2 linked regions of the Methylicorpusculum oleiharenae genome follow. The main gene of each other region encodes a partner of the protein of the gene in region 2 in a complex. Links are inferred from orthologs where the notes say so. Each region holds a gene or a part of one and is shown on either strand. Other genes may lie near its edges. The genes, in order: smc and GO003_RS23190.

What was found.
Region 1: the proteins of GO003_RS23190 (region 2) and smc are in contact, whole or in part, in a crystal structure (PDB 3ZGX), measured with the Bacillus subtilis proteins. The link is inferred for Methylicorpusculum oleiharenae from one-to-one orthologs.

What each region holds. Positions count from the first base shown.
Region 1 is NZ_WUTY02000001.1:4,839,500-4,856,359, reverse strand. What follows is about bases 1-4,035. They hold smc (chromosome segregation protein SMC), read left to right. Parts: upstream 1-325; coding sequence 326-3,835; downstream 3,836-4,035. Other genes in these bases: GO003_RS21620 (cell division protein ZipA C-terminal FtsZ-binding domain-containing protein), read left to right, coding at 3,835-4,035; queF (preQ(1) synthase), read right to left, coding at 1-227. Also shown: more of GO003_RS21620, read left to right, coding at 4,036-4,578; GO003_RS21615 (helix-hairpin-helix domain-containing protein), read left to right, coding at 4,793-6,742; GO003_RS21610 (REP-associated tyrosine transposase), read left to right, coding at 6,846-7,376; GO003_RS21605 (hypothetical protein), read left to right, coding at 7,488-7,976; nitrite reductase large subunit NirB, read left to right, coding at 8,718-11,273; nitrite reductase small subunit NirD, read left to right, coding at 11,276-11,614; GO003_RS21590 (PhzF family phenazine biosynthesis protein), read left to right, coding at 11,611-12,543; GO003_RS21585 (formate/nitrite transporter family protein), read left to right, coding at 12,903-13,715; cynS (cyanase), read left to right, coding at 13,797-14,240; GO003_RS21575 (bifunctional protein-serine/threonine kinase/phosphatase), read left to right, coding at 14,261-15,982; GO003_RS21570 (multicopper oxidase domain-containing protein), read right to left, coding at 16,164-16,841; GO003_RS21565 (multicopper oxidase domain-containing protein), read right to left, coding at 16,838-16,860. UniProt on the Bacillus subtilis protein: Required for chromosome condensation and partitioning.
Region 2 is NZ_WUTY02000001.1:5,194,702-5,203,342, forward strand. The notes cover bases 1-2,960. They hold GO003_RS23190 (segregation and condensation protein A), read right to left. Parts: upstream 1,913-2,960; coding sequence 1,088-1,912; downstream 1-1,087. Other genes in these bases: rluB (23S rRNA pseudouridine(2605) synthase RluB), read right to left, coding at 1-479; scpB (SMC-Scp complex subunit ScpB), read right to left, coding at 412-1,077; GO003_RS23195 (site-2 protease family protein), read right to left, coding at 1,977-2,630; GO003_RS23200 (L-threonylcarbamoyladenylate synthase), read right to left, coding at 2,645-2,960. In the rest of the region: more of GO003_RS23200, read right to left, coding at 2,961-3,268; tRNA (adenosine(37)-N6)-threonylcarbamoyltransferase complex dimerization subunit type 1 TsaB, read right to left, coding at 3,313-3,996; GO003_RS23210 (ATP-dependent DNA helicase), read right to left, coding at 3,996-5,912; GO003_RS23215 ((2Fe-2S)-binding protein), read left to right, coding at 6,277-6,468; bfr (bacterioferritin), read left to right, coding at 6,654-7,118; GO003_RS23225 (DUF4124 domain-containing protein), read right to left, coding at 7,205-7,774; dapB (4-hydroxy-tetrahydrodipicolinate reductase), read right to left, coding at 7,829-8,635; molecular chaperone DnaJ, read right to left, coding at 8,640-8,641. UniProt on the Bacillus subtilis protein: Participates in chromosomal partition during cell division. May act via the formation of a condensin-like complex containing Smc and ScpB that pull DNA away from mid-cell into both cell halves.

The sequences.
Region 1 (16,860 bases), 340 kb from region 2 along the record:
TCATGAAAAGCGCCTCGATCACGAAACATCCACATGTACAGTTTCAGCGATTTTAATTCGACACACAGTTGATCGGGTACATATTCCAGCGTCAATGTGGCAAAGTCGGGCTGACCTGTTTTGGGGCATAAACAGGTAAATTCGGGGATGTCGATCCGGATTGTAAAATCACGGCCAGGGCGTGGGTTAGGAAATGTTTCCAATACATCAGTGGGCTGTGTTGTCATGATTCGTTGAAAAAGTTAAATAAAAAGTCGAAGTCCGCGCTGATATCGTGAATAATACGCGGTCTTTCACAATCAGCTAAAGGGCTATTCTACCAGTAATGAAGCTGGAAAAAATCAAACTTTCAGGGTTTAAGTCTTTTGTCGATTCAACCGTGATCCCCATCAGCGGTAACTTGACCGCTATTGTGGGGCCTAACGGTTGCGGAAAATCCAATATCATCGATGCTGTCCGTTGGGTGATGGGTGAGAGTTCGGCCAAACATTTACGCGGCGGCAGTATGGCTGATGTAATTTTTAATGGTTCTGCATCGCGTAAACCGGTCGGAACGGCTTCGGTCGAGTTGATTTTTGATAACGGCGAAGGCAAGGCCGGCGGAGAATATGCTCAATATAACTCGATTTCGATAAAACGCCAGGTCAGCCGTGATGGTCAGTCGGCTTTTTTACTCAATAATGTACGCTGCCGGCGTAAGGACATTACCGATCTGTTTTTAGGCACCGGTTTGGGGTCCCGCAGTTACGCCATTATTGAACAAGGCACGATTTCCAGAATGGTGGAAGCCAAGCCCGAAGATTTGCGGGTTCATATAGAAGAAGCGGCCGGCATTTCCAAATATAAGGAACGCCGTCAGGAAACTGAAACCCGGATGCGGCACACGCATGAAAACCTGGAACGTTTGAATGATGTGCGCGATGAAGTTGAAAAGCAGTTAAAACACCTGCAAAAACAAGCTGAAAAAGCTAAAAAATACACTGAACTGAAACAGCAGGAGCGTCAGTTCAAACTGGAATTACTGGCGATGCGCTGGCAGACGCACCACCGGGCTTTTGAACAACTGGATAGCCAGATGCAGGCGGTAGCTAATGAGCACAACCGTCTGTTTGTCGCTTCACGCGAACTCGATGCCGAAATCGAATCAAAGCGGTCAGAGCACAAACAAAAACAGGCGGCATTGAACTCGACACAAGGTGATTTCTACCATGTGGTTTCTGAAGTCGGTCGTCTTGAGCAAACCATTAAACTGAATCAAAAAAGTCATGAAGAGACGGTGGTTGAAATTGACCGTTTAAAACAGCAGATCGATCATGCCAAAACGGAGCTGGATAACGATCAAATGCAGTTGGAAGATATCACTTCTGATTTGATGCAGGCCGAAGAAACTCTGGAAGTCATGCAAGCCCGAGTCAATGAGGCGGTCAGTGTTCAACAGGATGGCCTTCAGGAACGCGCCGATTGGCAACGGCAATGGGAAGCCTATTTAAAAGAGAGCGCGTCCGCCAAGGAAAACATCGAAATCCAGCGCATCAAAATCAGTCAGGCAGAAAACCAGAACCGGCAGCTGCAAATCAGGCTGGATAAATTAAACGGTGAGCGCGACGATTTAAAAGCCAATCCATTCGACGGTAAAATTGACGAATTAAACGATTTGATAATGGAGCTGGAAGAGGAACGCAGCGAGGTTCATGATCATCTGGATAAAATCATGGCGGTCATTACCGAACACCGGCTCTTATTAAAGGAAATTAACCAGCAAGTCCATGCTCATCGCTCAGAGATGCACAGTGTCAAAGGCAAGATTACTTCCCTGGAAATGCTGCAGCAACACGCCATGGGTAAAGACAACAAGCATCTGAACAGCTGGCTTGAACAGATGGATTTGGCCAAACAAACCCGGCTTGCCGAAATGCTGGAGGTAGAGGCCGGTTGGGAAACAGCGGCTGAAACCGTTTTGGGGCATTATCTCGAAGCCATTTGTATAGAGAATGCCGATAGCCTTATTCCGGCGCTAGAGCATTTAACCAATGAATCGTTGGCGTTGTTTGAAAACCGGCAGTTTGATTCGATCGAACAGACGAACGCAGGGGTGCCCTTACTGGATAAAGTGAAAGCCTCCTGGAACTTGTCCGGCTTATTGACCGGGATTTATTGTGCCGAATCATTGGTTTCGGCCAAAGCGCAAACGGATCAGCTCAAACCTTACGAATCGCTGATTTTACCTGACGGCACCTGGCTTGGGCCGGGTTGGCTGCGCTTGATAAGAGTCAAAGATAACAAGTACGGTGTTTTGCAACGTGAAAAGGAATTAAGACTTTTAAAGCAGCGCCAGGACAGTTTGTCTACCGATATTGCTGAACTCGAAGCGCGTTTGGAGACGTCTGAGCAGGTGTTGAAAGAGGCCGAGGCCAATCGGGAAATTCTGCAACAGAATGACAAAACCTTGAGCAATGACCTGTCAAAGAAAAACGCCGAGCTGAGCGCTTTTGCTGCAAGGCATGAACAGCAACAGCAGCGGTTGAGACAGATTGATGGAGATTTGACGGATATTCAGTCAGAATCGGAAGAAAATGCCGAGCTGATTGCCGAAGCCAAATTCAAGCTGCAAGAAGCTGAACAGCGGATGTCCGGTCTGGATGAAAGCAAACAGCATCTTGAGAAAATCAATCAGCAGCTGATGGCGCAGCAGCACAGTCGGGAGTTATCTGTATCGGAGGCGAAGCAGCAGGTATTTACTTATCAGGCGCAAATTGAATCGTTGCGTTCTTCAAAGATTCATATCACCCGGCAGGTCGAACGTTTACAGGTTCAGATGCAAACGTCATCTGAGCGAATGGCCGAACTGGAACACAAGCTTGAAGCGACTTTGACGCCGCTGGATGATGAAAAGCTGACACTTGAACAGCTGTATTTAGAAAAAGAAGAATTAGAGCTCGCATTAAAGCAGGCCAGAAAACACGTTGAAGAGACGGAGCAGATCATCAATCGCCTGTCCCAAGAGCATATTCAGCATCAGCGCGGCCTGGAGAAACAAAAAGAGCAGTTGGACAAACTGCGCTACGAACAGCAGGAAAGTAGAGTTCGCCAGCAAACCGTTACGGAGCAATTGGATGAGCTGGCTATGGCGCCGGAAGTGGTGTTGCAGCAAATGCCTCCAGATGCTGACGAGACGGTATGGAAGAATAAAGTGGATGATTTGGCCGGTCAGATAGAGCGACTGGGGACGATCAATCTGAGCGCCATTGAAGAATTTCAGCTGCAATCTGAGCGTATGAAATTTTTAAATGATCAGCATGCGGATTTATCGGAAGCATTGGATACTTTGACGCAAGCCATCAATAAAATTGATAAAGAAAGCCGGCAGCGTTTTAAAGAAACATTCGATAAAATAAATACCGGATTACAACAGAAATTTCCCAAATTGTTTGGGGGCGGTCAGGCCTATCTGGAGCTGACTGAGCAGGATGTATTGGATGCCGGTGTCAATATCATCGCCAGACCCCCCGGTAAACGTAACAGTTCCATTCATTTGTTGTCGGGTGGCGAGAAGGCATTAACAGCGGTTGCTCTGGTGTTTTCGATTTTTGAATTGAATCCGGCGCCTTTTTGTCTGCTGGATGAAGTCGATGCGCCGCTTGACGATGCAAACGTGGGGCGTTTTTCGAAAATGGTTGAGGAAATGTCCGAAACGGTGCAGTTTCTATTTATATCGCATAACAAAGCGACGATGGAAATTGCCAAACAGCTGGCAGGTGTTACCATGCGCGAACCCGGTGTATCGCGGATGGTGGCGGTTGATATTGAAGAGGCAGTGAGTCTGGCGGAAAGCTGATGGATAAAGAAATTTTAAGAATAGTTATTATTGCAGCAGGCCTGGGTGTGATGTTGTGCCTGGTTTTGTGGTCTTACTGGAAAAAAGGTTCGCTTCCCGGCCGATCAAGCCTGTCCGGGCGATTTAAAAATCCGATTGGAAGAATTGACGAATCTTTAGTGCTGCATCCGGAAAATGATGAGTTCGATGTGGTTCCTTTAGGCGGCGCATTGGATGAGGATAATGATTACGAATATGCTCAATCGTTGTACGGTCAGGAAGAGCATGAGGCTTTCGGCAGTTCGACACAGCAGCGTCATCACGACGAGCGGCCATCCAGCCATGATGAGCAGTCCCGGGAGTTACCCAAACTGATTCAATACAGTCTGGTGGCTGTCGCCGACGAAGGTTTTAACGGCGAGGACATAGACCGCGCTTTTAACATCGCCGGATTGAAATACGGCAGTTTAAAAATATACGAGCGTATCGACGGTAATGGCCTGGTCGATTTTGGCGTTGCCAGTATGGTTGAGCCCGGCACATTCCCTGACAAAAACATAAGAGAGTTTAATTGTCCCGGTCTGGTATTTTTTATGCAGCCTCGCGAAGTAGATGACCCTGTCTCGGTCTATGATGACTTTGTAGAAACAATCGATATTCTGGCGGCGGAACTGGACGGTGTTAAGTGGGATAACCAGAGACAACCGTTAACCGGTAGTGCCATACACGAAATGCGTAATCGGCTGGCGAGCGGTTATCAATAATTTTTTTATGCCTAACCGTTCATGAAAGTCCTGCATTCGCCCCGTCAAATTAAAGTACTAGGTGTTAAGGAGAGAGCGGTCACTCGCCCGACAGGACGCCGTGAATACGTCCATGTAGGCTTGACGTCGGGACACCTGTCGATCGAGCAACCGCCCCCTCTTCGGTTCTGTACTTTCACGGTAACGAATCGGCCAATCCTTCAACCTTTTCCTGATGTTGAATAACGAACAACGAGATCTTATCAACCAGCACTGTCAACTCGTTGAAGGATTGACCCTGGCGCAGATTGAACAAATAGCCGAAAGCCGCTCGGCCGACTCACTCAGCGACGAGGTGCTGGTCCACTTTCTGGAAACCGCTAATCTGCTTTACAGAAGCGGTTGTCCGTTCATTTCCGATGCTGATTACGATGCCGTCTTTTTGGCTGAACTGGCACGCAGGCATCCTGATCATCCATATCTTCTTGCGGTTGAACCGGAACCGGCATTTGCAGAAAAAACCATAGACCTGCCGGTAAGAATGTTGTCTACCGAAAAAGCCTATAGTCAGGATGCTATTGAAAAATGGCTGCTTCGTATTGAAAAATCAGCACAAGAACTTGATATCGATAGCGATAGATTGTTGTTTCGGGCGACGCCCAAACTGGATGGCTATGCCGCATACGATGACGGACAAACGTTATATACGCGCGGCGATGGCCGAAAAGGCACCGATATTACCCGGGTTTTTGATCGCGGTTTGATGGTGGCCGGAAATGGTCAGCGAGGTCAGGGAGCCGGAGAAATCGTGGTCAGCCGCCAATATTTTCAGAATTATCTGGCGGAACAATTTGAAAATGCCCGAAATTTTCAAGCGAGCATCATCAAGGAAAAAGATCTGGAAGTGCCTGCTTTGGAAGCGATAGAACGAAAAGCCGCGATGTTCTTTCCGTTTGCCCAGTTACCCGATTGGCAAGGTTCGGCCAATGACATCCGCCTCCACTTTGCCGATATTGTCAGGCAGATTCCCGAAAAGGTGGATTTTGATGTCGATGGGGTGGTTTTTGAAGTCACCGATGAATCGGTCAAGCAGCGCATGGGTTCAACCCGGCATCACCATCGATGGCAGATCGCTTACAAGCATAATGTTGAATCGGCGTTGGTCAACGTGCTGAGTGTAACGCCGCAAACCTCTCGTTCCGGACGCGTCAACCCGGTTGCCGAACTGGAGCCGACCAAACTGAGCGGTGCGGTCATTTCACGCGCAACAGCCCATCATTACGGTATGGTCAAGTCGCTGGGAATAGGGCCGGGTACGCTCATTGAATTGACCCGCTCGGGCTTGGTGATTCCCAAAATCGAGCGTGTCGTCACGCCAATGCCGCCGCAAATTCCGGATAACTGCCCCAGTTGTGGCAGTCATCTGGTGTGGGACAGTGACTATTTATATTGCCTTAATAAAACCCATTGCCCGGCACAAATCGAAAACACCCTCGAGCATTTTTTTAGAACTTTGGGCAATGTCGATGGCTTTGGCGCCAAGACTATAGAAAAACTGCATGCGCACGGCGTCAACTCGATTTACCGTATCTATCAATTAGCGTTGAACGAGCTGATGGAGATGGGTTTTGGCGAAAAAACCTCACAGAATCTTCTGGATCAATTACAGCGCAGCCGCCTGCAAAGTATTGAAGATTGGCGGTTTCTGGGTGCATTCGGTATTTACAGAATGGGACTGGGTAACTGTGAACGGTTATTGCAGCATTATCCGTTGAACCGGCTCTTTGATCTCAGCATTGAAGATATCGTCACAATAGAAGGATTTGCAGAGAAAACTGCCGAGGCGGTGGTCGAGTCATTAAAATTGATCAAACAGGATTTTGAGCAAATATTGAGTTTGGGTTTTAATCTGATTGAAACAGCAGCCAGCCAGGCACAGGCTCAAATAGAAAGCCCCGTGTCAGGAAAACTGATCGTGTTCACAGGAACTATGGTGCAGGGTTCACGCGAAGACATGCAGAAAGAAGCCAAACGTTTGGGTGCAAAAGTCGCCAATTCCGTCACCGGCAAGACCGATATTCTGGTGGCCGGGGAAAAAGTGGGTGCCACCAAACTGAGCGCAGCCCAGGAAAAAGGCGTGCAAATCCTCAGCGAGCAGGAATACCTCACACTTATAAACGGATAAATTCACTGAAGCCGCCGAAGCTTGTTTTGCATCAACGCGATAAGGTGCGCCAGATAGGATGTGCCGACGATAGGAGGCGCATCGTTCGTATTTCAAACAAACCATGACCGAATACCGACGATTTTACCTACCGAATGCCCTATGGTTTTTCACCGTCAATCTTGCCGACCGGAAAAACAATCATTTGTTGATCGACAAGATTGATGTATTGCGTGAGGCCTTTCTATATGTAAAACAACGAAAACCTTTTCATATTGATGCCATCGTCATCATGCCGGATCATTTGCATGCTATTTGGACATTACCGCCCGACGACGGTAATTATTCTGTTCGCTGGAATATGTTGAAAGGAAGATTTTCCAGGGCAATCAACCCGGGTGAAAGAATTTCAAAAAGTCGTCAGAAACGCCGCGAAAGAGGAATCTGGCAACGTCGATTATGGGCGCATTTAATCGAAAACCAAGACGATTACAACCGTCATGTTGATTATATTCATTGGAACCCGGTAAAACACGGCCATGTTAAAAACGTAATCGATTGGCCGTATTCAAGCTTTCATCGATATGTGAGGCAGGGTATTTATGAAAAGAACTGGGGAAATAATGAAAGGCCAGAGATTAAAATCAGTGAGTAACTCGACAGCCAAATAGGATGCGCCTCCTTGCGTCGGCACATCCTATTAGGTGTGCCTTATCGAGTTGAGATTGAAAAAAGTATAAGATAACCAAAAATAGATAATAACTTGATGGCTCCGATTCGCCGAGACATCTGGCCGCGTAAAAAAGATATGAAGAATCCGTACGAAGAAATCATACAGAAGGAAATTGATGGTTGTAGACTCTTGGCTCAAGGGCAGACCCGTGAAGATTGCTGCCGAGAGAGGGGAGTGAAGCACTGCGCAGAAAATGACTTTAGTTCGACAATAAGCAGTGACACATACTCGTCTTATTTTGTGGCAATTGTTTTGATTATTCTTCTCTTGTTTACCAGTATTCTCGCCTGGAAAAAAAGACTAAAGATAAAGGACTTCTATTTCTCTATTTCAGAATTTAAGAATGCTGTGGCTTCAGCATGGTTAATATGGATATTTACCTTTATCTCAGTAATTCTTTTGTTTGAGCCATACGGAAGCTCTGTTCAAGAAGATGAAATTTTAAATGCTTTTATGTGGTTTGTTTTACCTCCAATAGCAGTAATTGCAGTATTTCTATGGTATAGAAGGTTTATTCAATGAAAGAGGTGAGATCCGTAGTGTGGTGCGAGGTAACGAACCCCAATATTTCTCGAGTTAACTATTATTAACGCGATATGGCACACAATTTAGGATGTGCCGACGATAGGAGGCGCATCGTTCGCGATTCAAATAAACCCTAACCGAATACCGACGCTTTTACCTACCGAAAGCCATGCGGTTTTTCACCGTCAATCTTGCCGATCGGAAATACAAGCATTGGTTGATCAACAAGATTGAGGTGTTGCGTGATGCCTTTTGATAGGTAAAACAACGAAAACCTTTATGTGAAGCAAGGCTTTTATGAAAAAAATTGGGAAAATGAAATGCCTGAGTTTAAAAGTATTGGGTAACCCGACAGATGCGCCTCCTGGCGTCGGCACATCCTATTTGGCGTATCTGACGAGTTTTCGCTCCACAATAGTGCAATACCTCTTCTTTCTCCCCGAATCAGTGCGCTCCTGACGGGTTGCTGTGCGTTGCCGACGCTGTGTTGTTGGGCTCAGGGCCGGATGGTTCGCTTTTGATTCTTTACCAAACAAGCACTTACACTTCTTTGTCGGCCTTACCGGTCTTTCTGGCATTACCTTTGCTTTAGTTGAGACAAAGCTCCTCGTCGGAGCGGTTATGATTTTGGGGCAATGGCGTCCGGGTTCAGTGATTTTTTCACGTGGGCCGGACGCCTTTTTTTTTGCCCGAAATTTAGGTTTTTACGTTTTCTTTGCAGCAGATCCGGGGTTACCGATGAGTCACACACAGACACTGGTCGTTATTGGCAATGGCATGGTCGGTCAACATTTTTTGGCCGCTCTGGTCAACAGCGCCGCGAAGGCGCGCTATCACCTTGTGGTGTTTTGCGAAGAGCCCCGGCCGGCCTATGACCGGGTGCATTTATCGGAGTATTTTGCCGGTAAAACGGCGCAGGATCTGTCGCTGGTACCGGACGGCTTTTTTGCCGAACACGGCATCACCGTGCATGTGGGGGATAAGGCTAAAACCATTGACCGCGCCGCCAAGACGGTGATTTCCGAACGCGGCGTGGTGATCGCGTATGACACCCTCGTTCTGGCTACCGGTTCTTACCCCTTTGTCCCTCCGGTGCCCGGTCATGACCGTCCGCACTGTCTGGTGTACCGCACCATCGAAGATCTGGAGGCGATGAAAAGCGCCGCGGCCTGCTCAAAAGTCGGCGTGGTGGTCGGCGGCGGCTTGCTCGGGCTGGAAGCGGCCAAAGCCTTGACCGATCTGGGACTGATTACCCATGTCGTGGAATTTGCCCCGCGCCTGATGGCGGTGCAATTGGACGAAGGCGGCGGCGCCTTGTTGAAACGCAAAATTGAAGCGCTGGGCGTCAGCGTCCATCTCAATAAAAACACCACCTTGATCGACGACGGCAGCACCTGTTTGCATAAAATGAATTTTGCCGGGGGCGATGTGCTGGAAACCGATTTGATTCTGTTTTCCGCCGGCATCCGCCCGCGCGACGACCTGGCCGCCGCCTGCGGTCTGGACATCGGTCCGCGCGGCGGCATCGTCATCGACAACCAGTGCCGCACCTCCGATCCGGCCATTTTTGCCATCGGTGAATGCGCGCTGTGGAATAACCGGATTTTCGGTCTGGTGGCACCGGGTTATGCGATGGCCCGTGCCGTCGTCTCGGTACTGGAAGGCGCCGGCAGCGCCTTTACCGGTGCCGACATGAGCACCAAACTGAAACTGATGGGTGTCGATGTCGCCAGCATCGGCGATGCCCATGCGGCCACCCCGGGCGCCCTGGTGTACACCTATCAAGACGGCGACAGCGACATCTACAAACGCCTGGTGGTCAGTGCCGATAAAAAGACCCTGCTGGGTGCGGTGCTGGTCGGCGAAGCCGCCGATTACGGCACCTTGCTGCAATACTGCCTGAACGGCATCGCCCTGCCGGAACACCCTGAAGCCTTGATCCTGCCGCGGCTGTCCGGCGAGCCGGTCGGCTTGGGCGCCGATGCGCTACCGGCCTCGGCCCAGATTTGCTCCTGCCACAACGTCAGCAAAGGCGACATCTGTGCGGCCATCGACACCGGCTGCACCTCGCTGGGCGCGCTCAAACAAGCCACCCAAGCGGCGACCGGCTGCGGCGGCTGCAGCGCCTTACTCAAATCGGTGTTGGATGCCGAATTGAAAAAACAGGGCGTGGCCGTCAATACCGACCTCTGTGAGCATTTTCCGCACACCCGGCAAGGCCTGTACCATTTGGTTATGGTCGGCGAGATCAAGACTTTCGCTGAATTGCTGGACAAGCACGGCCGCGGGCGCGGCTGTGAAATTTGCAAACAGGCGGTCGGCTCGATCCTGGCGTCTTACTGGAATGACTACATCCTGAAAAACGAGCACCTGGGCTTACAAGACACCAATGACAATTATCTGGCCAATATTCAAAAAGACGGCACCTATTCGGTGGTACCGCGCGTCGCCGGAGGTGAAATCGAACCGGAGAAATTGATCGTCCTGGGCCAGGTTGCCAAAAAATACGGACTGTATACCAAAATCACCGGCGCTCAACGGGTCGATTTGTTCGGCGCCCGCGTCGACCAGCTGCCGCTGATCTGGCGGGAGCTGGTCGATGCCGGTTTTGAAAGCGGCCATGCCTACGGCAAATCGCTGCGCACCGTCAAATCCTGTGTCGGCAGCACCTGGTGCCGGTACGGCGTCGATGACAGCGTCAGTCTGGCACTGACCCTGGAAAACCGCTACAAGGGCCTGCGCTCGCCGCACAAGCTCAAATTCGCCGTGTCCGGCTGCACCCGCGAATGCGCCGAAGCGCAAAGCAAGGATATCGGCGTGATTGCCACCGAACACGGCTGGAATCTCTATGTCTGCGGCAACGGTGGCATGAAGCCGCGCCATGCCGACCTGTTCGCCACCCAGCTGGATCAAGCCACGCTGATCAAGTACATCGACCGCCTCCTGATCTTTTACGTGCGCACCGCCGACCGCCTGCAACGCACCTCGGTGTGGATGAACAACCTGGAAGGCGGCCTGGCGTATTTGCAGTCCGTGGTCATTGACGACAGCCTGGGCTTGGGCGATGAACTCGAAGCGCAGATGCAGCGCGTCATCGACACCTATCAATGCGAATGGAAAACCACGCTCGCCGATCCCGGCAAACTGAAACGGTTCCGGCATTTCGTCAACAGCGACCAACCCGATGAGCGCATCCTGTTCGTTCAGGAACGCGGCCAGATCCGCCCGGCCAAAGACGAGGAACGCGCCGCCTTGACCCCGCACAAGCACTTCACCCTGTTAGAGGAAGCCTGACCATGAGCGAATGGCAAGATGTCTGCAGTGTCGATGATCTGCAACCGGATTCCGGCATCTGCGTAAAAGTCAACGCGCATCAGATTGCCTTGTTCTATATGCCCAAAGAACAGGCCCTGTACGCGCTCGATAATTTCGACCCCTTTGGCCAGGCCAATGTCTTGTCCCGCGGCATGATCGGCGATATCGGCGGCCAGCCGATGGTCGCCTCGCCGCTGTACAAGCAGCATTTCAATTTGGTCACCGGGGTGTGCTTTGAAGATGAGACCGTCAAAGTCGCCACCTACCCCATCCGGATCGTCAACCACCGGGTCGCAGTCTGCGTTCAGGAGGCGCGATGAAATACCATTACTACATTGCCGACGTGTTTACCCGGCGCCTGTTCAATGGCGCACAGATCGCCGTGTTTCCCAATGCGGACGGCCTGAATGCCGACACCATGGCCCTGATTGCCAAAGAACTGAACCTGTCCGAAACCGTCTTCATTTTTCATCAACTGAAGTCTGCCCAGACCCGGCGCATGCGGATTTTTTCCCCGTTAGCCGAAGTCAATTTCGGCGGCCATCCGATCATAGCCGCCGCCTATGTGCTGGCCTGCTGCGGCGACATTGACGTCTCGGCCCCGGTCACCTCGCTGAGCTTCGAACAAAATGCCGGCAACGTGGAAGCCAACATCTCCAGCCGGGACGGCATCCCCTATTTTGTGCAATTTACCCGCAAAGTCAGCGCGATCGTCGACCGCTTTGCGCCCAGCGACGAAGAACTGGCCGGCTTTTTAGGCCTGGACCAAGCCGAACTTGACCACAAGAAATATTCGCCCCGGCTGGTCTCCTGCGGCTATCCCTACCTGATCGTGCCGGTCTGGCAGTATGAAACGGTGCGCAAAGCCCGCTTCGATTACAGCGCCTGGAGCCAATCCACCGCGCCGCAGACCGCCGCCCAGGAGATCTTAGTGTTTGCGCCGAAATCACCTTATGCCGACGCCGACTTCAACCTGCGCTTAGTCGGCCCACGCATCGGCCTGACCGAAGACCCACCGGTGGGCAGCGCCTTACCGGCGTTCTGCGCCTACCTGTGTTCGTTCGAGCACACCCGCAAAGGCACCCAGACCTTCGCAGTGGACCGCGGTGATGCCGGCTCCCGGCGCAGCGTCATCAATCTGGAAATGGATCATAAAGGCGCCGAGTTCCTGACCGTCCGGGTCGGCGGCGAAGCCGTGCTGTTTGCCGAGGGGACGATTGATCTGGGCGCCATGAATACCCGGGGATGAAGACAGGGTGGGGCGTAAATTCCGGGAGAGACGCAAAATCTTGCGTCTCTGGGGGTAGGGCAGAAGCCTGCCCGAATAGTAGTTGAGTCAATCAAAAAGGAGGGAAATAGCGTCCTGTGTAAGCTAAGTGGGACATGAAATGCGGTATGAGGCAAGAGGAACACGAACGGCTGCGTGAGAACGTGACGGTCGAGTTCCAGTGGAAGTTTCCAAAAATGCTTGCCTTCGTTGACGCTTCGATTTCAGAAGTTTCAGCGATAGCAGGATTGGAATAGAAATTATTTTGGTTCATTTACCAATATTCATAGATATGTTCTTAATTGAACGATACATATTATTTTAGATTTGGAGAAAAAATTATGTCCTATTTAGTTCCTTCAGAATTTGTGACCAAGATGGTGGATGCAGGGGAATCAAAAGTATTCATGTCTACCCGAGATACGTTGATCAGGGCTTATATGGCCGGGGCGATTCTGGCGCTGGCTGCAGTTTTTGCGGTCAGCATTACTGTCCAGACCGGATCGCCGATCTTTGGCGCAATATTGTTTCCCGTCGGTTTTTGTATGCTGTATTTATTAGGCTTCGATCTTTTGACCGGTGTTTTTGTTTTAACACCGCTTGCATGGCTTGATAAACGTCCAGGCGTAACACTGGGGGGTATTTTAAGGAACTGGGGACTGGTTTTTACCGGCAATTTTTTAGGCGCATTAACCGTCGCGGTCATGATGGGAATTGTGTTTACTTATGGCTTCTCCGTCGAGCCCGATGCTGTAGGCAAAAAGCTTGCCGGTATCGGCGAAGCGCGTACGCTGGGCTATGCAAAATATGGCGTGGCCGGCTGGTGTACCATCTTTATCAGAGGCATGCTGTGTAACTGGATGGTGTCTACGGGTGTGGTCGGGGCGATGATTTCCACGACTGTTAGCGGTAAAGTCATCGCGATGTGGATGCCGATTATGCTGTTCTTTGGAATGACCTTTGAGCACTCCGTTGTCAACATGTTTCTGTTTCCATCCGGTTTAATCATGGGTGGCAATTTCTCGATTATGGATTACTTTGTCTGGAATGAAATTCCAACGGTTTTGGGTAATTTGGTTGGCGGATTGGCGTTTACCGGTTTGACGTTATACTCCACGCATATCAAAACAGCGCCTAAACGTGCGTTCAACTAAGCAACTTCAAGATAATAGAGTTTCAGGTATTAAATTGCCGAGACTCCTTAACAATCGCTCTAATTTGTAAAGGCATTCATCATGACACGCAACGAAGTTACCGAATTAGTCATCTTGCAAAAACTGCGTAAACAACTGACTTGGCCTCAACTGGCTGAGGTTATGGGTCAAAGCAAGGAATGGACAACCGCCGCTTTGCTCGGACAGATGACATTGACTGCTGAACAAGCCGTCAAGATTGGCGACGTGCTGGAATTACCCGCAGACGCTGTTGAGCAGTTGCAAGTGGTTCCCTACAAGGGGTCGCTCCCGACGTCGGTACCGACCGATCCGTTGATTTACCGTTTCTACGAACTGGTCAGTGTTTACGGCACTACCTTTAAGGCATTGATCCACGAAGAGTTTGGCGACGGCATTATGAGCGCTATCGATTTCAGCATGGATCTTCAGCGTGAACCCGATCCAAAGGGAGACCGCGTCAAGATCGTGATGAGCGGCAAATTTCTTCCTTACAAGAGTTACTGAGGCTGCTTTGGCCTGAATAAATGTCCGGTCAATTAAAAATATCGGTAGGGCAGCATTCTGACAAAGGCCGCAAGGCAATTAATCAGGATTTTCACGGCGTTTACAGTCCTAAGGAACCCCTGTTAAGTGCAAAAGGAATTGCCATTGCCTTGGCCGATGGGATCAGTAGCAGTGACGTGAGTCATATTGCTAGCGAAGCGACTGTCAAGGGGTTTCTGGAGGATTATTTTTGCACCTCCGAAGCCTGGTCGGTCAAGAAGTCTGCGCAACGGGTTTTGACGGCAACCAATTCCTGGTTGCATTCGCAGTCTCAGCAAAGCCAGTTCCGCTACGATAAAGACAGAGGCTATGTGTGCACCTTGAGCGCCATGGTTATCAAGTCGACAACTGCGCATATTTTTCATGTGGGTGACACGCGAATCTACCGCCTGCATGAAAACGGGCTTGAACAATTGACCCATGATCACCGGTTTTGGTTGTCCAAGGACAAAAGCTATCTCAGTCGCGCCTTGGGAATCAATCCTTATCTGGAGATAGATTATCAAACGCTGTCAGTCGATGAGGGGGATATTTTCGTATTTGCGACAGACGGTATTTATGAATTTACCCCTGATCTTTTCATAATCAATGCTATTCATCAGTACGGTAATGATCTGGATGCTGCTGCTAAAGCCATTGTGGACGATGCCTACCAGCTAGGCAGTACGGATAATCTTACTGTTCAGATTGTCAGAATTGAGCAATTGCCGAGTCAGGATGCCAAAGAGCTGTATCAGCAGTTAACCGAATTGCCGTTTCCACCGATACTGGAAGCAAGAGCGGTTTTTGATGGTTACACCATTATCAGAGAAGTGCATGCCAGCAGCCGCAGCCACGTTTATCTGGCAGTGGATAGCGAAACAGACAGGCCGGTCATCTTAAAAACTCCGTCAATTGATCTCAGGGATGATCCGGCTTATCTGGAACGCTTTCTGATGGAAGAGTGGATTGCCAGGCGCATTAATAGTGCCTACGTACTCAAGCCTTGTTTGCAGACCCGGAAGCGCCATTTCCTGTATATCGCCATGGAATTCATTGATGGTCAGACATTGACTCAGTGGATGATCGATAACCCGAAGCCAGACCTGGAAACAGTGCGTGGAATAGTCGAACAAATTGCCAAAGGGTTGCGCGCTTTTCACCGCCTGGAAATGCTTCATCAGGATCTGCGGCCAGGCAATATCATGATCGATAAGACCGGCACGGTAAAAATCATAGATTTTGGTTCTACCCGCGTGGCCGGTATCATGGAAATCACCAGCCCGATCGAACGTAGCAATTTGCTGGGCACGGCTCAATACAGTGCCCCGGAATACTTGCTGGGAGAGCATGGATCATCGGGTTCGGATATTTTTTCTTTGGCTGTTATTGTCTATCAAATGCTGACTGGAAACTTGCCTTACGGAACTCAAGTGGCCAAAACCAAAACCAGGGCAGAGCAAAGGAAATTAAAATATCAGCCTCTCCCTGAAAATAGCCGGGAAATTCCTGCGTGGATCGATGAAGCCATCAAGAAGGCCGTTAATCCCGATCCACACAAGCGCTATCAGGAAGTCTCCGAGTTTATATTCGACCTGCGCCATCCCAACAAAGACTACCTGAATAAAACCCGCTCGCCGCTTATGGAGCGCAATCCGGTGCTTTTCTGGAAATCCATTTGTTTAATTCTGAGCTTTATCATTGCACTCTTGTTGGCCAAGTAACCACATTTAACCCCTTTACTGTATCTGCTCACCCCCTCCAATTATAGTGGGTGTAGGTGGTTGATTGAAAAGGCTTCTGCAACAGGGATGTTGCAGAGAGCTACAGGGACGTATTGATGCGTCCTTTGAAATCAAGCACCTACAACCATAATTCAAAGCGAGCGAGTAGTTACCGTTTACTTTACTCACTCGGCTGATTTGATTTTTTTAATGAGCGCATCAGAAAATAGGGCGCGGCAATACCAACCAAACATGAAAAAAACAGCACTGCAAAGGTAGAGTTGTTCCAGTCTACCGGATAAATATCGGCTTTAACCGGCTCGCTTATGCCCGGAATTCCGGGCAGATCGACGTCCCCGCCATCGACCTTGAGTTGCGCTTTCATGCCTTTTTCCATGTGCTGTGGGATTTCGCAGTGGACCAGATAGGTTTTTTTCTGGGCAGGCACAATCAGCGATGCCTTGAGTTCACCTTTTCCATACAACTCCAGATGAAACATGCCCTGCGGGTAGAGGTAGCCGGGTAATCCGTGAATCATCAATTGATGGCGAATCTGATCATCATTAATGAAGGTGATATTGATGCGTGAACACGGCGCAACATCCCACTCCTGCTGATCAAAAGCATACATTTTTCCGTTGAATTTCTGGGCATGTTCATGGCCTGCGCGGATAGTAATGTCCACATCCCCGGCAATTTTTTGGCAATCCTGAGGCACTTTATCCTTGTTGGCGTTCATGATCATGCCTGTTTCGTCCATCATCATGCCGCCATGGTCCATCATGGCCGTTGATAACCCCGGATAACCCAATGTCAGAAGGCTGATTAGAACAAATGTGAGTGCTGGGTTGATCTTCATTGGGTGTTTCTCCTTTTCA
Region 2 (8,641 bases):
AATTCGGAGGAAGGATGCATCAAGCGATTGGCCAATTCACCATTGTTTGTCACCAGCAACAGTCCAGCCGTGTTGATGTCCAGGCGTCCGACAGCAATCCAGCGACCTGTGTGCAATTTGGGGAGCTGTGTAAAAATAACGGGGCGGCCTTCGGGATCGTGGCGGGTGACTACTTCGCCGGTTGGCTTGTGGTAGATTAAAATCCGGGTAGGTTGCTGAGCATATCGCTGCCAGTGAATGATGCGTCCATTCAGTTGCAGGTGATCTCCGGGTTGCAGCTTATCCCCCTGCTTAACAATCACACCATTGAGCATCAAACGGCCTTCATCAATCCATCGCTCAATCTCCCTTCTTGAACCCACACCTCCGCGAGCCAGCACCTTGGAAATACGTTCGTCCCCTGTCGGCAAATTAGCCGACGGCGCTTTCGGTGCTGCCAAGGCCGGTTTTTGTTTCGACGGCTTCGGTCGATTCTTCATTGTTTGGGCTTTGTTGTGGGTTGGTTTCTTGTTGTTCACTGTTTACCTGTAAGAGCTGTTGATCGTGTTCTGCTAAAGCATTTAAATCGGCCATTTCCTGTAGGGTCGGCAATTCACTTAAAGCAGATAAATTAAAATAATCCAAAAATTGTTTTGTGGTTCCGAATAAGGCGGGCCGACCTGGAATTTCTTTATGGGCAACGACTCTAACCCACTCTCTTTCCAATAGCGTTTTGATAATGTTCGAACTGACTGCGACCCCACGGATATCCTCAATATCACCGCGCGTAACAGGTTGCCGGTAGGCGATAATCGCCAATGTTTCCAATAACGCGCGTGAATATTTGGGCGGTTTTTCTTCAAATAAACGTCCCACCCACGGTGAAACATCCGCCTTGACTTGAAAACGATAGCCGCTGGCCACCTTTTTTAATTCAATTGCCCGGTGGGCATAATCATCTATCAATAGTTCCACTGCCGCCTGGATATCGTCTAACTCCGGCTGTTCCAGTTCGGGAAAAACCTGCTGCAATTGTTTGACCGACATTGCCTTGTTTGAAGCAAACAATAACGCTTCGATGATGCGCTTTAAGTCCATATAAATTTGATTATTGCTGAACTGAAACTGCAGAACGTAATTTTACATGCACCGCATCAAAAGGTTCGGGTTGAATAATATCAATCAAACCTTCTTTGCTGAGCTCCAAAATGGCCAAAAACGAAACGACTACGCCGTGACGCCCTTCGAATCGTCCGAAAAGCTGCGTAAAAACAAGACTTTTCATATCTTTTAAACTATCCAGAATCGATGTCATCCGCTCCCTCACCGAGAGCGGTTCTTTGACAATTTGATGATGGCTCAATTGTTCTGCACGCTTTAAGACATCCTGAAAAGCCAACAGCATCTCTTTTAAACCGACATCCGGCAAACGCTTGTTTACGGCGATCTGTGACGCATCGACGTCAATCTCGAACATGTCTCGCTCCATCCGGGGCAACAGGTCAATTTCTTCGGACGCTTTTTTAATACACTCGTATTCTTGCAGCTTACGAATTAAAAAAGCCCTGGGATCGTCTTCTTCATTGTCTTCTTCAGACTGCCGGGGCAATAACATCCGCGATTTTATTTCTGCCAGAACGGCGGCCATTACCAGATATTCTGCAGCCAATTCAAGCTGAAGATTACTCATCATGTCAATGTAGGTAATGTACTGGCGAGTAATTTGAGCAATGGGAATATTCAGAATATCCAGATTCTGCCGCCGGATCAAATACAGCAGCAAGTCCAGCGGACCCTCAAATGCATCGAGAAAAACTTGTAAGGCATCAGGAGGAATATATAAGTCCTCAGGCCAATCGACAAAAGGCGCTCCGCCGACTGATGCCAGAAGATCGTTATGACCGGAAGGGCTCAAAGAGTCGGCCTGCTCCATTACATTAAACAAAAGCGGTTGTTGGCATTTGAATAAGCATCTGATTGTCGAACCAATGAATGCATTACAACCCGGCCAAATCAAAAAATAACTTTTGGATGACAAACATAGGATAACCGAGCACCAGTTGCAAGACACCGGTATACATCAACACAATAAGAATGATGAAGCCGTATCGCTCTAAACTGTTGTAATACCAGGCCCAACGGTTCGGCAGCATGCCGGTCAAAATTCGGCTTCCGTCCAGCGGCGGTATCGGCAGCAGATTGAGTAATGCCAATACCAAATTGATCGTGATGCCGGCTATCCCGGTGTAGATCAGAGGCAGCGATACAAAGTCCAGATTAAGGATGACACCCAGCCGCGCCAATAACGCCCAGCCTGTCGCCATCAAAATATTCGAGACCGGACCTGCCAGGGCAACGATAGCCATATTTTGTTTAGGATTTTTAAAATTTCTGGCATCGACCGGAACTGGTTTTGCCCAACCGAATATAAATCCTGTAAAGGTCAGCAGTAATATACCGGGGATAATGATGGTGCCCAGCCAGTCAATATGCTTGATAGGATTTAAAGTCAAACGGCCTTGCAGAAAAGCCGTGTTATCCCCGTATTTTTTTGCCATCCAGCCATGAGCAACCTCATGCACGGTAATCGCAAAGACGACCGGCAACACCCAAACGACAATCCGTTGCACCATACTTAATTCGTTCATCATGACGGTATTCTCTTCTATTTTTCCAACATGGGTGCCTGACCTTTACCCTGCCTGATAATTTCGGCAGTCTGTCCTGAAAAGGAGATAATGGTCGTAGGTTCGTACTTAACAACACCTCCATCGATAACCAGATCGACCTCATGCTCCAGTCGCTCTCTGATTTCATAAGGATCAATCATCGCATCCTCCTCCCCCGGCAACACCAGTGTCGAACTGAACAGGGGCTCATCAAGGTTTTCAACTAACTGTCTTGCTATTGCATTATTGGGAATACGGATACCTATGGTTTTTTTCTTGGGATGTTGCAAGCGGCGCGGCACCTCACGGGTGGCGTCCAGGATAAAGGTGAAAGCCCCCGGCGTCAGCGCTTTGATTAACCGGTGCGCATCATTGCTGATTTTCGCAAAGGTCGAAATTTGCGTCAGATCTTTACAGACCAAAGTAAAGTTATGTTTATCATCTAACTGACGGATCCTGCGAATCCTGTCCAGCGCATGTTTATCACCCATGTGACAGGCTATTGCGTAGGATGAATCAGTTGGATAAACGATAACCCCGCCGCTGTGAACAATATCGACAGCTCTCACAATCAAGCGTGCCTGGGGTGTTTCGGGATGTATTTGAAAAAACTGAGCCATGACGTTTTAATTTCGCCAATTCAAAAACCGGGCATTATACCTCATTATCGCTCAGATTCTTTCTTTGCGACTTTGTCTCTCAGATAAACGGGCATCGCCTCTTCAACTGGAACGGCCTTTCCGGCAAGCATGCCCTGCGCGCCCAACGAAGCCACAGCCGCAGCTCGCGGCAAACGGTCCGCGTCAAAAGAAATAACACTTTGCGTTAATTTAGCCAGCAAGACCTCGGAGTAAACACGCCAGGCACTGCCCACCCCGATACCTTTTTGATGGCACGCGTCAGCCTGATCAGCGGGTATCACGCTCTCTTTACCTGCCAATTGGGCAAAACCGTTTGCGTCACGTTGATAAACCGCCCAAAATATTTCGGTTAACCGTGCGTCCATGGCGCTAAAAGCCACGGATGCGTTAGTAGAGTCAAACGCATCCTGCGCTAAAGCAGCAAGCGTGGACACAGGCACAACAGGCAAGTCTGCGCCAAAGGCAATTCCGTGAATGACTCCGGTCGCAATCCTAACGCCTGTAAAAGACCCGGGACCACAGCCAAAGGCGACAGCATCCAATTGTTGAGGCCGTAAATCAGCCTCGGCCATCAGTGATTCGATCATTGGCAAAATGCGTTGAGTATGGATCCGGGGGGCCAATTCGAAGCGCTCACGGATTTCCCCATTAATCAGCAAAGCTGCAGAACAGGCTTCAGTTGCCGTTTCAACTGCAAGTAATTTCATCACGTATTCTCATCTTGAAAAAAAGCTTTTACGTCTTCAATATTCCGGGTCCGCCGCATTGAAGGTACGCTGTCGAGAAAAATCTGCCCATATGAACGTTTTAAAAGCCTGGGATCACACACCATCAGCACACCTTTGTCATCCACATCCCGAATCAGACGACCTACACCCTGACGTAATGCAATCGCTGCAGCAGGAATTTGGTGTTCGAAAAATGCGTTGCGACCTTGCCGTTCCATTGACGCCAGCCTGGCTTTCAGGACCGGATCGCCCGGAGCTGCAAACGGCAGTTTATCGATAATTACACAGGATAAGGCATCCCCCCTGACATCGACACCCTCCCAAAAACTGGAAGTGCCCAATAAAACCGCATTACCGGCTTGTTTAAAAGCCTCCAACAACAGCCCTTTTGGCCGGGTTCCCTGAACCAGTAATGGATAAGGCATTTTTCCAGCCAGCAACTCCGCCGCCTGATTCAGTGCGCGGTAACTGGTAAACAAAAAAAACGCTCTACCTTTACTGGCTTCCAGAACAGGCAAGGCAAATTCAACAATACGCTCCGTAAAATTAGGTGTGGAGGGCTGCGGCAATCCCTTGGGATGATAAAACAAGGATTGGTTGGCATAATCAAACGGACTCTCCCAACTCTGACAGATTGGCTCGGTCAGTCCGAGACTGCGTGAAAAATGATCGAATTTATTGGCAACACTCAATGTTGCAGAAGTAAAAACCCAGGTAGCAGGATGCAGTTTCATGAAGGCGCGAAACTCAGAGGCAATATCCAGCGGCGTTCGGCTTAGCGTGAAGGTTTTTTTATGCGTTTCATACCAGCGTATCCATTTTCCATCATGGTCCTGCATGATGAGCTTGAATTGCTCGCTCAACTCCTGAGCTCTTTTGAAACAGCCTTCCAGTGTTTTGGTTTTAACTGAGGCCAGTTCCAACTGATCCTGCAAAAATTTCAGCTTTTGACCTAATTCTGTCAGCGCCTCACAGATCGCCTGATTATGTTCGATGTCCTCCCAATCCCCTTTTTTCAATTCAAGCCCAAATGACAATCGCGCCGCTTTGATCTGAAGATCCAGTTCTTCGCAAGCAGTACGTAAATCGGGCATATCGGTAGCATCTTTAAAATATTCAACCAACGCATCTTTAGCCAAATCATCTAATTGCCTGGCTCCGAATGAAATACCCAAAAAATTGGAGGCGGTATCGGCCAACTGATGCGCTTCGTCAATCACTACCAGCTCAGCATCGGGCAATAACTCGCCAAAACCAATTTCCCGTATCGACCAGTCAGCGCAAAGCAGGTGATGATTGACCACCAGAATATCCGACTCCTGCGCCTTTTTTCTGGCTTTAACCAGAAAACACTGTTCATAGTCAGGGCAATCAACACCCAGACAATTGTCTGCCGTCGACGTAGCTAAAGACCACACAGGATTAGCCTCACTCACATCCTGCATTTCTGCAATATCGCCGGATTGCGTGCGTTTGGCCCATGACTGAATTTTTGTCAATGCCGAGGCGTCTTCCTTACTGAAACCCAGAGCCGAATTGAGTGAATTATCAAGCCTAAATGAACAAAGATAATTGCTTCTTCCCTTTAACAAGGCCGCGACAAACGGCACTGTAACGGCCTGTCGGATAACAGGTAGGTCATTAAAAAACAACTGATCTTGTAGATTTTTCGTTCCGGTGGAAATGATGGATTTTTTTCCCGATAAAATAGCAGGGATCAGATAAGCAAATGTTTTGCCTGTGCCGGTGCCGGCTTCCGCAATCAAGTCCTTCTTTTGGTCAATCGATTCGGCAATGGCTAACGCCATTTCTATTTGCGCAGCACGAGGCTTATAGCCTTTAATGACTTTAGCCAGCGGCCCATCACTACCAAAAAATGCTTCCAGTTCAATCACTCTAATAACAGGCTGATAACAAAAGATGGAAGTGTACGCAGGAACATCGTCAGTATTCAAGCGTAATTAAAATGTTTATGTCATTCACTGATCTTTATTAAGGCAGCCATGATCATTGATTTTTTCATGGCAGGTGAATAACACGCCACTCATTCTGAGTGACGGAACAGTCAAGCTCATCGCCTTTATCCGTAACCCGATGAATATTAAACTGTTTATTGGGTTGTCAGTTTGTTTAAAAAGCTTGAATTTGATACGAAATATCGGATTATGCAAACTTCATCACAAAAGATACCAAAAACGACTTTACTTTCTAATGAGAATTGTTATTATTTACATGACAAACAATTCCAGGAGATTCACAATGTATGTTTGCGTTTGTAAAGCAGTAACTGACAAGCAAATAAAATCGGCTATCAGCAATGGCTATTGTTCTCGTAAAGACCTGAATCAATGTTTGGGCGTTGGAACTGTTTGCGGCAAATGTTCGCCGCATGTAAAACAGTTGCTTGACGAACACCGCGCGCAAACGCCTATAATGTGGGCTGCTGCGTAAGAAGCATTGGCAGGTTTTATATTTATCTTTCAGGTAAATTTGTAACGTTTAAATAGCTGAGCTTGAATGAAGTTTGCAGGAAAACCTACCTTTCTGGAATTTGACTGCTACTTATGCCCTTAACTTTAAAGCCCTCACTGCCATATTGCCCTTGCGCGTCCATTTATCAAATCCACGAGGCAAAAATGAAAGGCGATCCAAAGGTTATTGAATTTCTCAACAAAGCGCTTGAAAACGAACTGACCGCTATCAATCAGTATTTCTTACATGCTCGCATGTATAAAAACTGGGGCTTTTCTAAACTGAACGAAAAGGAATATCACGAATCGATCGATGAAATGAAACACGCCGATCGCCTGATTGAGCGGCTTTTATTTCTGGAGGGATTACCAAACCTGCAAAATCTTGGCAAACTGTTAATTGGTGAAAATCCGCAGGAAATGCTGTCTTGTGATCTTAAGCTTGAATATCAGGCCGTCCCGCTTTTAAAAGAAGCCATAATCTATTGTGAAACGGTCCAAGACTTCATTTCCAGAGAATTATTTGAAGCCATCCTCGAAAGTGAGGAAGAACACATTGACTGGCTGGAAACACAATTGGAACTGATTGAACAAATCGGTCTGCAAAACTATTTGCAATCTCAAATGTAACTTCCCCGTCAAGCAGGGCGAATTCTATTCGCCCTAATTTGTTAAAAAGTTAAACCCTCAAAACAGCCTTTTTGAACGGGTCGAGGCTAGCGTCTTGGCCTGCTGATTATATTGACGCTGTCATTGGTGATTCCCTGATTGACGCTACGATTTTGATTTCTATCAATCACCGGGGCTTTATTATGTTTCTTGTCACCGTAGTGATCTTTGCGATGATTCCGCCAATCGTTTTCTCTATATGGAACGGCTAACGGATAATAGGGCTGATAGATGTTGACTGAAGGTTGCTGCTGAAGGAGTTCGAGTTCCCGGCGTTTGGTTTCCGCCAAGTCTTCCTGAGCATTGGCGCTACGCTTTAAGGCTTCGATTTCTTCCAACCGGGCATTCTCAGCACGCCTTTCCTGTTCTGCTTTTTTTATTTTGGACTCTTTTTCGTCCTGCTCGAGTTGCCACTGCCTCAAACGAGCTTCAGACTCAACCCTCTGCTCTGGCGTCATTTCTTTAATTTTTAAAGAATCTTGTTGCGCTTCTGATGGACACTCATCATCTTGAAAATGCACTTTTCCGGATGGAAAGGTGCATTTAAAAACCTGGGCCTGCGCAGATTCAATCGTCACAAAAACGGTGACGGTTAATGCTATTAGGATGATCTTCATAGGACACACCTCATCGGTCTGATGTGGCATTAAGGATCAAAGACCCTTTAAATCTCAGTCTTTCAACCCCAGTACGTCCAGCATGTCATAGAATCCATTAGGCTTGCCTTGAAGCCAAACAGCCGCTCTGACAGCTCCGTTGGCAAACGTCATACGGCTGGTGGCTTTGTGAGTTATTTCAACACGTTCACCCTCATCGGCAAACATGACGGTATGCTCGCCGACAATATCACCGGCACGAATGGTAGAGAAACCAATCGTTTTTCGATCACGTTCCCCCGTGACCCCTTCTCTTCCATAAACGGCACAGTCTTTTAAATCGCGCCCCAATGCTTCGGCTACCACCTCACCCATGCGTAATGCCGTTCCCGACGGCGCATCGATTTTATGACGGTGATGGGCCTCAATAATCTCTATGTCTGTATAGGTCCCCATGACTTTCGCGGTCATTTCCAGCAATTTGAGCGATAGATTGACGCCGACACTCATGTTCGGCGCCAATACGACAGGGATATTCTCAGATGCCGATTTAATCAGATTTTTTTGCGCTTCATTAAAACCGGTCGTGCCGATCACAATACCTTTACCGGCACTTTGACAAATTTCAATGTAGCGTAAAGTTGATTCCGGCCGGGTAAAGTCAATCAAGATATCAAAATGCTCAGTCACAGAAGCCAGATCATCGGTCACCTGAACTGCCAAAGGACTTAAACCGGCCAACTCACCGGCATCTTTGCCGATTGACAAACTCTCAGGACGGGACAAAGCCGCAGTTAATTCGGCGGAACCGGACAACGCAGCGGCTTTGATCAAGCATAGGCCCATCCGGCCCGAAACACCCACAATTGCAACGCGGACCATAAATCT